One region of the Blautia sp. ZXY-1-C6 genome, then DNA from elsewhere that is predicted to be linked to it. Evidence: riboswitches for the same ligand, from Rfam matches in the RefSeq annotation. Region 1 holds a riboswitch; the other holds the start of a gene.

Region 1 (3,421 bases):
GTGAAAGTTTTCTCCCACATACCATCAGCAAGTACATCCATATATTCATCCCCGATATAAACATCTATGGCATTGTCACGTTCCGCACGTGAAATTGTATCTTTAAATGGCAGATTCAGCACTTTCGGGCACTGGCGAAGGAACCAGTTGTCTGCCTTCTGTCCTGCAAGTCTTGTACAATGTACACGTGACTGCTGTCCTGCACCAACACCGATAGCCTGTCCATCTTTTACGAAACATACAGAGTTGGACTGTGTATATTTCAGGATGATCAGAGAAATCTTCATATCACGTTTTGCTTCCTCTGTAAGCTCTTTATTCTCTGTCACAATATTGGAAAGCATTGCATCATCGATTTCAAGCTCCTGACGACCCTGCTCAAAAGTTACACCAAATACTTCTTTGTGTTCCAGCGGAGCCGGTACAAAGTTCTCCTCAATCTGGATCACATTGTAGTTACCTTTTTTCTTCTGCTTCAGGATTTCCAGTGCTTCCTCTGTGTATCCAGGTGCAATAACACCGTCAGATACCTCTCTCTTGATCAGAAGTGCTGTATCTTTATCACACACATCAGAAAGAGAAATAAAATCACCAAAAGAGGACATTCTGTCAGCACCGCGAGCTCTTGCATAAGCGCATGCTAATGGTGAAAAATTCTTCCAGTCCATATCATTTACCCAGTAGATCTTTGCCAGAGTCTCTGTAAGAGGAAGTCCTACAGCAGCACCGGCAGGGGATACATGTTTAAAAGATGTAGCTGCAGGAAGTCCTGTTGCTTTCTTCAGATTGGATACCAGCTGCCAGCCATTAAAAGCATCCAGGAAATTGATATATCCCGGTCTTCCGGAAAGGATCTTTACCGGAAGCTCAGATCCGTCTGCCATATAAATTTTTGCAGGTTTCTGATTCGGGTTACAGCCATATTTTAATTCGAATTCTTTCATTATATAAATCCTCCGTATGAACCAAATAAGTATTTTAAAATTAATTCCTGTAAATAATTTCTTACTGCGAAAGCATCGTCTTATGTTCACAATAATCTATGAGCACTATCTGTACTCAGTAAGTGACTATTATTTATTCTTATTAATAATCTTGCTTTCGTACTTACCTGTCTCAATATCAATATATCTTACAAACAGAGATACTTTGTTATCTTCGTTCAGGCTGTTCCAGAGAAGTTCTGCAAACTCATCCATATCATCCGGAATTGCTACCAGTTTCGGTTCGCCTTCAAAGCTTGGAAGTGGATTTCCGTCACATTTATAAGTATGGATGAAATGTCCCTCTCCTGCAATGGCATTCTCGTATGCAAATGTGTATCTGTTACATGCATCCGGATTTCCGTTGTTGCTCTTGAGAATTGACATTGCATAGTTGAATTTTCCGTTCTCTACGTGCATAACACCGGAGATACGAGGTGTATAGTTCGGACCGTCCGGCTCGAATTCTCTGCTTCTTAAGGACTGCTCAAAAGTAAGCTGATGATCCATTCCCTCATAAATGGTATCTGTCTGATCTCCGTTAGTTACGATTGTTTTGTTTCCCAGTACACGTACAGGTGCATAGATGATCAGACTCGGATCTGTAAGTTTGGACGGATCAAATGCCTGGGTACGGATTCCCTCACCATCCTCTACAAATACTCTGTTTCTGCTGTTCTCGCTTCTGCCCATGATGAAATAAGCTGTCACTGCTTTCTTACCGTCTGCGGAACGTCCAATCACAATTCCTCTGCCAGGATAGGAATTCTCTTTCAGTTCTTTTTCCAGTGATAACATTTCCATAATTTTTCTCCTTTTCGTTAAAAATAAGGTTAAAAAAAGCCTGGGAAACCTATTTATTCATTGAATAATTTCCAGGCTGCCCAGGCGGTCGGCTCATATACTCGCTGCACTCCCTGTAGGTAATCCTACTTCCGCCAGTCATGCAGGCACTGTTGTGAAAAAAATCACACGTTGTTATTATAGTACAATACTTCTTTGTGGATTTCAAGGCAAATTTTTTTGTACTGTGCTGAATTTTCGTTTTACTGAACATCCTGCAAACCATAATCAACATCAATCTGCGCCGCAATATCCGATTTCATCTGTATCCACGCATCCGGATTCTCCACATAATATTTCGGACAGTTTTTTCCGGTAACATCATAATGCCGGATCACGTTCTCTGATGTAAGCCCAAACCGCACGCACAACCACGCAGAAAGCTTCACTGCCGAATCATAAGTTGCCTCATTAAATTTCCCCGTCTCATCCGGATGACAGCACTCGATGGACAAAGTATCTACATTACGTGAGTTCGTCGCATAGGACATCTCTGACGTAGGAATACACTGCACCACTTCCCCATCCAGCCCCACTACAAAATGACTGCTCACCTTTGTGTCATGAGTAGTCGCCAGATTCTCGAAGTAGTTCCTATTTGCAATGGCTGTTGCCCCCGGATTTGCAGTATAATGAATGGCAATATACTGTACACTCTCAATAGGAATCTGCGGTCTGGAATATTCATTCGGTGTCAGCAGTTCCACATCTATGTACGGCGCCCCTTCTTTCTGCCATTGTTCCGGTCCGCCTGAAGAATCCGCATTATCTGTTCCTGACTGTTCCGCATCAGAAATCATCGTGTCAGAATTATGTAAAAAGTCCCCAATACTCCATCCATTTTCACTGGCCCGATTTATTATAATCCACCCAATCAGAACTATGATCACGAGCAGCATAAGGCTCATAAGAATTCTCTGATTTCTCTGCCTTACTCTGCTACTCTTTCGTCTTTTCGACCTGCTGTTTTTCTTTTTTGCTGCAGTTTTTCCTGTTCTGGTATCTGTTTTTTTCTTTTTGTTTATATGCTTTTGCATTTTTACCTTCTCTTACGGGATTTTACTCCCTTCAAAAAATACCCCGGCCGGCATGCCTGGAAATCTTATTTCTTTCCATCAGCAGCCAGCCGGGGCATATATTACACCTGAAATTTATTATTTGTCATCTACGCTATAGTTCGGAGCTTCTTTTGTGATATGAATATCATGTGGATGAGATTCCTTAAGAGATGCAGCAGAAATCTTGATGAATCTGCCTGTTTCTTTAAGCTTCTCAATAGTTTCTGCTCCACAATATCCCATACCGGAACGGAGACCGCCCATGAGCTGGAATACAGTATCCTCAACATGTCCTTTGTAAGCAACACGTCCTTCTACGCCTTCCGGAACAAGTTTCTTCGCATTCTCCTGGAAATAACGGTCTTTACTTCCGTTCTCCATAGCTGCGATAGATCCCATACCGCGGTATACTTTATATTTTCTGCCCTGATACAGTTCGAATGTTCCCGGGCTCTCGTCGCATCCTGCAAACATGCTTCCCATCATGCAGACATTCGCACCGGCTGCGATTGCCTTTGTGACATCTCCGGAATACTT
Region 2 (3,421 bases), on a different contig from region 1:
ACAGTTCTATCATTCAGCAATTGTATACTGCCTCAAACCGGCACAATGATTAATTATTTCTCTATATATTTGCTATATCTGCACAAAAAAAGAAGCAGATAAGTTCATTCACCATCTGCTTCTCTCATGATCTATAGAATTTCTCAGGCTCTGTCTCTTTATATACTGATCGGATTTCCCGTATAAATCCGTCTGTATCCTGTGCCTGTTCCCGTATTCTGAAATATTCATGACTGCTGTCGTCTTCAATCGCTGGCAAATATATGCTATGCTCTTATTGACCGTTTCACAAGATGATGTGTGCTTACGCACTGATTATTATAAAGTAATCAACTTATAAAATTTGAGCTTCTAACTCAATCAATAATGTGGTGTCTCCCACCCGGCAACTGCCCCGCCTGTCCGTATGGCTTAACATTCAGAAACTGTCTCTGAATGTGAGCAAATATTTGCATGAAAACGATAGTGTCTTTTCATACTAAAGATGAGAATAACATATCTTCTGAACTGTTGTCAATTCCATTTTCCATATTTTGCACTAGAGCGTGTCTGAAAAAGGCTTTCTGCAAGATGTGCGTCACAATTTGTGGTATATTTTGCCCGGATGAGGGCGCCGTAGCGGGCTACGGCAACTGAATTCGGGTGAAATATCCCGCAAAGTGGGGCGTGCAGATTGCGGGAATGATTTTTCAGACACGCTCTAGCTTTACCCGCTTTTTATATTTTCTTCATTTATCAGGGAAAACTGTGTTTATTTTTTAACAATTTCTTTCCTTGAGAAAACGTATTTTCTTTCATTACCAGGGATTACGATTCTCTTCTCTTATCAATTTGCACAACTTTTATCCAGTTTACTCACATTTTTTGACGTTTCAACAAAAATTTCTTGACATTTTTTTCTCAAAATGATATATTGTATTCATCAATTGAAAGAACCTTCGAGTACTGACGGAAAGAGTGGAGTGCAAACCACGTGGAGTCGGAGGTTTGTGGGAGCCGACCGTCTGGGCAGTATTTGAAGTATTCAGATACTGGCCTTTTTTTATAATTTCCGGAGCAGAAATCAGGAATGTCAGACAGACCGGCCGATACTTCTTTCAATTAATAATTGTTGCTGATCGCGGAGTGAACAGCAACAGAAGTTTTTCATGTTATGCGGAAACGAAAGGAGAAAAACAATTATGGGATTCAAATCAGACATTGAAATTGCACAGGAATGCGAGATGCTTCCAATTACTCAGATCGCAGAGAAAGCAGGTATTGACGACAAATATCTGGAGCAGTACGGAAAATACAAAGCAAAAATCGACTACAATCTTCTGAAAGAAAGTGATAAGAAGGATGGAAAATTAATCCTCGTTACAGCTATCAACCCAACTCCAGCAGGAGAAGGTAAAACTACTACTACTGTAGGTCTTGCAGATGGTATGCAGAGACTTGGCAAGAGTGTTATGGTAGCTCTTCGTGAGCCATCCTTAGGACCGGTATTCGGTGTAAAAGGTGGTGCAGCAGGCGGCGGATACGCACAGGTTGTTCCGATGGAAGACATCAACCTTCACTTCACAGGTGACTTCCATGCAATCGGCGCAGCTAACAACTTACTTGCAGCCATGATCGACAACCACATCTTCCAGGGCAATGCATTAAACATCGACCCACGTAAGATCACATGGAGAAGATGTGTAGATATGAACGACCGTCAGCTTCGTAACGTAGTAGATGGTCTTGGCGGAAAGACAAACGGTATGCCTCGTGAAGACGGATACGACATCACAGTTGCATCTGAAATCATGGCAGTTCTCTGTCTTGCAAGCGACATCAAAGACCTGAAAGAAAGATTATCCAAGATCATCATCGGATATACATACGGAAAAGTTTCCGAGCAGAAACCTGTAACAGCAGGTGACCTTCACGCAGAAGGCGCTATGACAGCCCTGTTAAAAGATGCTCTGAAACCAAACCTTGTACAGACTCTGGAACACGTTCCTGCAATCGTACATGGTGGACCATTCGCAAACATCGCTCATGGATGTAACTCTGTAACAGCTACAAAGATGGCTATGAAGCTTGCTGATTATGCAATCACAGAAGCTGGTTTCGGTGCTGACCTTGGTGCTGAGAAATTCCTTGATATCAAATGCCGTATGGCTGGTTTAAAACCAAGCGCAGTTGTAATCGTAGCTACAGTACGTGCCCTGAAATACAACGGCGGCGTTGCTAAAGCTGACCTTAACAATGAAAACCTGGAAGCTCTTGAAAAAGGTATCCCGAACCTGTTAAAACACGTTTCCAACATCAAAAACGTATACAAACTTCCATGTGTTGTTGCTATCAACGCATTCCCTACAGATACAAAAGCAGAGCTTGACTTTGTAGAAGCTAAATGTAAAGAACTGGGCGTTAACGTTGCTCTTTCTGAAGTATGGGCAAAAGGCGGCGAAGGCGGAATCAAACTTGCAGAAGAAGTTATCCGTCTTGTTGAAGAACCAAACGACTTCTCCTATGCATATGAACTGGAAGGTTCTATCGAAGACAAACTGAACCAGATCGTTCAGAAAGTATATGGCGGTAAGAGAGTAGTTCTGACAGCTAACGCTCAGAAACAGGCGAAACAGTTAGAAGCTCTTGGCTTTGGCAACTGCCCGATCTGTGTAGCTAAGACACAGTACAGCTTAACAGATGACCAGACTAAACTGGGTGCTCCTACTGACTTCGAAGTTACAGTACGTAACCTGAAGATTTCCGCTGGTGCAGGATTCATCGTAGCTCTTACAGGTGAGATCATGACAATGCCAGGTCTTCCTAAAGTTCCGGCTGCTGAGAGAATCGACGTAGACGAGACAGGTAAGATCACAGGTCTGTTCTAATCCGGTTGAAATCAATCGAATAATTCAAAAATATAAAAATCATATTTATGTATGATATGTGTCCAGACGATTTAACAGGCGGGAAGATTTTCCCGCCTGTTTTTTTCTTTATTTTTTTATAAGATAATCTTTTCCGGAAATACCAGGTTCCGTCATATGGATCGGATCCAGAATGCGATTAAGTTCATCCTCGTCCATAAGCTTTTCTTTCAGAATCAGACTTCTTACAGATTCGCCTGTCTTAATTGCCTTTTTTGCAATATCCGCAGCCTTCTGATATCCAAGATGGGGGCTGATTGCAGTGATAATACCTACACTGTTTTCTACCAGATAACGGCATCTTTCTTCATTTGCCGTAATTCCTACAATACAATTATCCACCAATGTCTGGACTGCATAGCCAAGAGTATCGATAGACTGAAACATGCAATAGAAAATAATCGGCTCAAACGCATTTAATTCCAGCTGACCAGCCTCTGCAGCCATGGTAATGGTAACATCATTACCAATAATATTAAAAGCAACCTGATTCACTACTTCAGGAATAACCGGAT

Evidence for each region. Region 1 has a riboswitch for ZMP and ZTP ahead of AC075J_RS06480 (IMP cyclohydrolase). Riboswitches for the same ligand answer to the same signal wherever they lie in the genome.
Region 2: linked by a shared signal. The riboswitch ahead of AC075J_RS07815 (formate--tetrahydrofolate ligase) and the one ahead of AC075J_RS06480 (IMP cyclohydrolase) in region 1 are both predicted to bind ZMP and ZTP.

Annotation. Positions count from the first base shown of each region.
Region 1 covers NZ_JBWJVQ010000150.1:27,370-30,790, forward strand. The annotation lists gene AC075J_RS06475 (phosphoribosylaminoimidazolecarboxamide formyltransferase) at 1-944, opposite strand, end outside; gene AC075J_RS06480 (IMP cyclohydrolase) at 1,074-1,787, opposite strand; ZMP/ZTP riboswitch at 1,859-1,939, opposite strand; gene AC075J_RS06485 (peptidoglycan recognition protein family protein) at 2,030-2,734, opposite strand; gene guaB (IMP dehydrogenase) at 2,981-3,421, opposite strand, start outside.
Region 2 covers NZ_JBWJVQ010000162.1:43,536-46,956, forward strand. The annotation lists partial or broken gene AC075J_RS07805 (DUF6783 domain-containing protein) at 514-633, opposite strand; partial or broken gene AC075J_RS07810 (DUF6783 domain-containing protein) at 592-762, shown strand; ZMP/ZTP riboswitch at 932-1,017, shown strand; gene AC075J_RS07815 (formate--tetrahydrofolate ligase) at 1,182-2,867, shown strand; gene AC075J_RS07820 (aspartate ammonia-lyase) at 2,976-3,421, opposite strand, start outside.